2 regions of the Pantoea sp. Lu_F5_004 genome follow, and region 1 is predicted to be linked to the other one. Evidence: predicted binding sites of a transcription regulator. Region 1 holds the regulator's gene; the other holds the start of a gene.
What was found. Region 1 encodes LexA, which represses DNA repair genes until DNA is damaged. Its sites were predicted from a motif close to TNCTGTATGTACATACAGNA; they were not measured.
Positions count from the first base shown of each region.

Region 1 (2,200 bases):
AGATCGAGCACGATGTTAACCAGGTTCCCCACGACCAGCAGGATCACCGGCGCGCGTGCATACTGCACGCCCAGCAGCCAGCCCAGAATGACCAGGTTTGCCAGCGTGGCAGGCGCACTGAGCCAGCGAATCTGAATAAACAGTGCCGCCTGTTCGAGTACATCGGGATTGCCGCCAACCAGATGGGTCGACAGCTGAATAATCGGATAACGCAAAGCGATGAACAGTACGCCCGCCAGCAGCGCGATAATCAGCGGTTGCGTCAGCGCGCGCGCCAGAGCGGTTTTATCGCCCGCGCCAAACGCCTGTGCCGTAAGGCCAGTAGTACTCATTCGAAGGAAAAGCAGCAGCATAAAAAGGAAGCTGGTCACTGTCGTCCCGACCGCAACCCCGCCAAGATAGACAGGGCTGTCGAGATGACCAATTACTGCAGTATCGACCACTCCCAGTAAGGGAACGGTGATGTTTGAAAGGATCATCGGCAGCGCAAGCCGCCAGAGATTTTTATCGGTTGCCGTAATAAAGCGCATTCGCCGTTCCGTGCTCAGTGTCGCTGCGCAAAAGAGGCAGCGACAAAATTAGGGCAGACAGAATAGCATCAGAGAAGACGAATGCACGCTGGCAGAAGAATCAGAGCCACTCGCCGTTGCGCACCACGCCAACTGCCAGACCTTCAATGGTCAGTGACTGCGCACGGGTATCGACAACAATCGGGTCAAAATCGCTGTTTTCAGGCAGCAGATGCACGATAGCACCCTGCTTTTTCCAGCGCTTAACGGTGACTTCATCATCAATGCGGGCAACCACAACCTGGCCGTTACGCACATCCTGGGTTTTATGCACCGCGAGCAGGTCGCCATCCATAATCCCGATATCTTTCATCGACATTCCGCTGACGCGCAGCAGGAAGTCAGCAGACGGCTTAAACAGGCCCGGATCGACCTTATAGTGGGTTTCGATATGTTCCTGCGCCATGATCGGCTCACCGGCAGCAACCCGCCCAATCAGCGGTAGCCCTTCTGAGGCTTCTACTTCCATTAACAGTCGAATGCCGCGCGATGCACCGGAAACGATCTCGATGACGCCTTTGCGCGCCAGCGCTTTCAGATGCTCTTCTGCCGCATTCGGCGAACGGAAGCCCAGCTGCGCGGCGATCTCGGCACGCGTAGGCGGCATGCCCGTTGAAGAAATATGGTCGCGAATCAGGTCATAGACCTGCTGCTGCCTGCTGGTTAATGCTTTCATCCCGCCCCCTGGTTGTTTATACAGTCGCTGTGAGTATATACAGGTATTGGTGAAATGGAAACCGATTGTCAGGGAAAACGCGCCCTCAGACGCGTTATGGAAGGCTTATCGCAAATGTGTCCAGAGCAGCGCGATCCAGACGAAGAGTGCCAGTAAGATGCTGATCAACACCGCCGCCGAACCCATGTCTTTTGCCCGGCCCGCCAGCGGATGATGCTCCTGACCAATACGGTCGACCACCGCTTCAATGGCGCTATTGAGGATTTCAACAATGACCACCAGCACCACCGTCCCAATCATGAGGATGCGGGCGACCACATCGACATCCAGCCAGCACGCGATAACAATAGCGGCCAGCGCAGCCAGCGCTTCCTGCCGAAACGCAGCTTCATGTTGCCAGGCGGCACGCAGTCCCTGCCATGAGTAACCTGCAGCTTTTACTATTCTGATAAGTCCGGTGGCATTATTTGCCATGATGTGGGAACCCTTTCATCGGATTGACGTCAATGTCTGGGCTGCGTGCAATTGGCACCACCACAGATCTTCGCTGCGCTTTCTGGTATGCTTGCGGCGCTTTGCTAACAAGAGGCTTCATGTTGTCTATGTCAGGTTGGCGTAAACTCTATTACAAACTGCTTAATTTACCACTGTCGTTTTTGGTAAAAAGTAAGGCCATTCCGGCCGATCCCGTGTCTGAACATGGTCTGGATCCGACCCGACCTATTATGTATGTTTTGCCTTACGATTCGAAGGCCGACTTACTGACTTTACGCGCACAGTGTCTGCGGCATCATCTGCCCGACCCGCTCACTCCGCTGGAGATTGATGGTTCTCTGCTGCCGCGTCACGTGTTTATCCACAATGGCCCACGCGTCTTCCCCTATTTTGTGCCCAGCGTTGAATCTGTGAAAATCTTTCACGATTACCTGGACCTGCATCGCAATAACCCTAAGCT
Region 1 is NZ_CP194946.1:3,846,871-3,849,070, forward strand. Features, by position in the region: gene dinF (MATE family efflux transporter DinF) at 1-530, opposite strand, end outside; gene lexA (transcriptional repressor LexA) at 631-1,245, opposite strand; gene ACR8BN_RS17865 (diacylglycerol kinase) at 1,351-1,719, opposite strand; gene plsB (glycerol-3-phosphate 1-O-acyltransferase PlsB) at 1,848-2,200, shown strand, end outside.

Region 2 (2,200 bases), 1.2 Mb from region 1:
CATCCAAATAGGCAATGAGCAAAAAGGTTGCTCTTGGTTTAAATCCTTCGCCGGGTCAAAATGCTCGCTTATGACTCTACCGCAAAAAACGGAGGTTATTGAGCACCCTGGCGAGCTAAAGTCTACAACGAGATTGGAAACTTACAAGTATGATGTGAGGCGCTTATGTAAAAAAACAGCGATTTATACACAATTTCTAACAATTAGGCTGGTCTTATTGCCGCGGCAAAAAGCCTTAAAAACTTGCTAAACCATTGTCAACGCTCGAACTAACAGAATCAGTGGTTTAGCTGCGACAGATAAGAAAAATAGCTTGGGAAACTTCTGATTTTTACTTAATGAAACAAATCCGACTGAATTTTTATCGCAGTTTGCGGTCTGAGAGGCGCTTCCGATGTCCCGCTTGCACGCAAAATCAATCCCAGCGCTTCACCCTCTGCCGCCGCATTTTCAAGTTGACGTCGTTCATCTTCGTCAAGATCGTAAGGAATCCATGCCAGAACGACACTGTAATTTCCTGTACGCAATGCTTTGACCATCGCTTCAACCGCATTCAGACGTTCAGAATCGGCGATATGCATACTTTTATCCAGTGGTAATCCTGATTCCTGCAGCCAGGTGCGATTCAGTTTATATGCCGGTGTTAACCACAATTGCCAGCGCGATTGCTGACTCAGCTGCTGCAATAATGGCAACAGCAACATCTGCATCATACCGGGCTGTTCGCTGTAGCGTAACTCAGTAATTCCACCGCCCTGAGAGGCCGGAACGGAAGAGGACGCATAATGATGAGCATAGCGTGAATTATCAGGATGTTGTGTTCGCATAAGTTAATCACCAGCAGTGGACTGTATGAATATACAGTACTGTCATCCTGGATAAAGATCAACCCAAATTTCGGAAAACGCCTCGCAAAATCGCGACAAGATTAGTTGAAACGCTATTTATTCATTGAACCCGCTGAAGCTTTTTTTTATCTTCTAATTACCTGATACCCAAGGTAATTTACGATATATTTCTTACATGGAGGTGGTGCAATGAAAAAGGTGAATCCGGTTGTAGAGCGCTCCAGAGCGCGCCTGGCCCCATTAGGAACAATAGAGTCGCGCACCCAGTTCGGAGGCTATGCCCTGGCTGTAGAAAGTGTGGTTTTTGCCTTAATTAATAAAGACGAACTCTATCTGCGCGCCAGTGAACCTCTGCGGGAATACCTTACAGATCGTCCGCTGCAACCCCTGATTTTTCGCAAGCGGGGCAAGCTGGTGAGTCTCAATTACTTTCGGGTCGATGAGGCGTTATGGCGCGACCCTGATCATCTGCTGGCGCTCTCCGCTGCCTCTTTAGAAACGGCGCAGCTGGAGTTGCAGGACCGCCAATCCTCACCGCGGTTAAAAGATCTGCCAAATCTCAGCGTACGTATGGAGATGATGCTGTACGAGGCGGGCGTCATGAGCGTCAATCATCTTTACCAGATGGGGGCTAAACAGTGCTGGCTGAAGCTAAAAGCGATCAACCAGCACGTTGGGTTCCAGACGTTACTTGCGCTGCAAGGGGCCATCACGGGCCACCATGCCGCCGCGTTGCCGCAGGCGACACGGGCGGAGCTGAATGCGTGGTTCCAGCGCACGCTTTTATCAAACCCCAATCTCAGCGGCGGTGAAGGCTAATCAGTGATTAGCGTGCGGCGCAGGCGAGCCACATCGGGCATTAATGCCACCAGCAGACCGAGTTGCTGGAGCACCAGCGGCGCACGCGTATCCGCATCTGCGGCCAGCTGGCTGATTCGCTGAGCCAGTTGATGGCGCATCGTTTCAACGTGCTCATCGCTGACAACTTCCGTCTGAAGGACATCCTCCACATAGCAAACCGTATCATCCAGCAATGTCAGCAGTTCGGGTGCGGTAATTTTATCGCGATGGGCGCCCAGCGCAGAAATGTAACTCAGAAACGAATGGTTGGAGCAAAGCAGCTGAAAAGCCGAATCGCGCAGCTTCTGGCTGGTGCGGCTTTCACTGCTCATATTTGAGACCACCGACGCCAGTTCAGCATCCGCGTTATGCGCATCACGCCGTGCAATGCGATAGGCGAGACGGTTATCTTTGCCCTGATGATATTGCTCCATGATCGCGTCCAGATAGCGACAATTCGCTTTCAGCGTTCGTTCTGCCACGGCAGGTAACTGACGAAAGCGCCAGTCAGG
Region 2 is NZ_CP194946.1:2,654,591-2,656,790, reverse strand. Features, by position in the region: gene sulA (SOS-induced cell division inhibitor SulA) at 336-827, opposite strand; gene ACR8BN_RS12385 (TfoX/Sxy family DNA transformation protein) at 1,038-1,667, shown strand; gene yccS (YccS family putative transporter) at 1,664-2,200, opposite strand, start outside.
Region 2: the regulator LexA is predicted to act here: its motif matches at 847-866, upstream of sulA (SOS-induced cell division inhibitor SulA).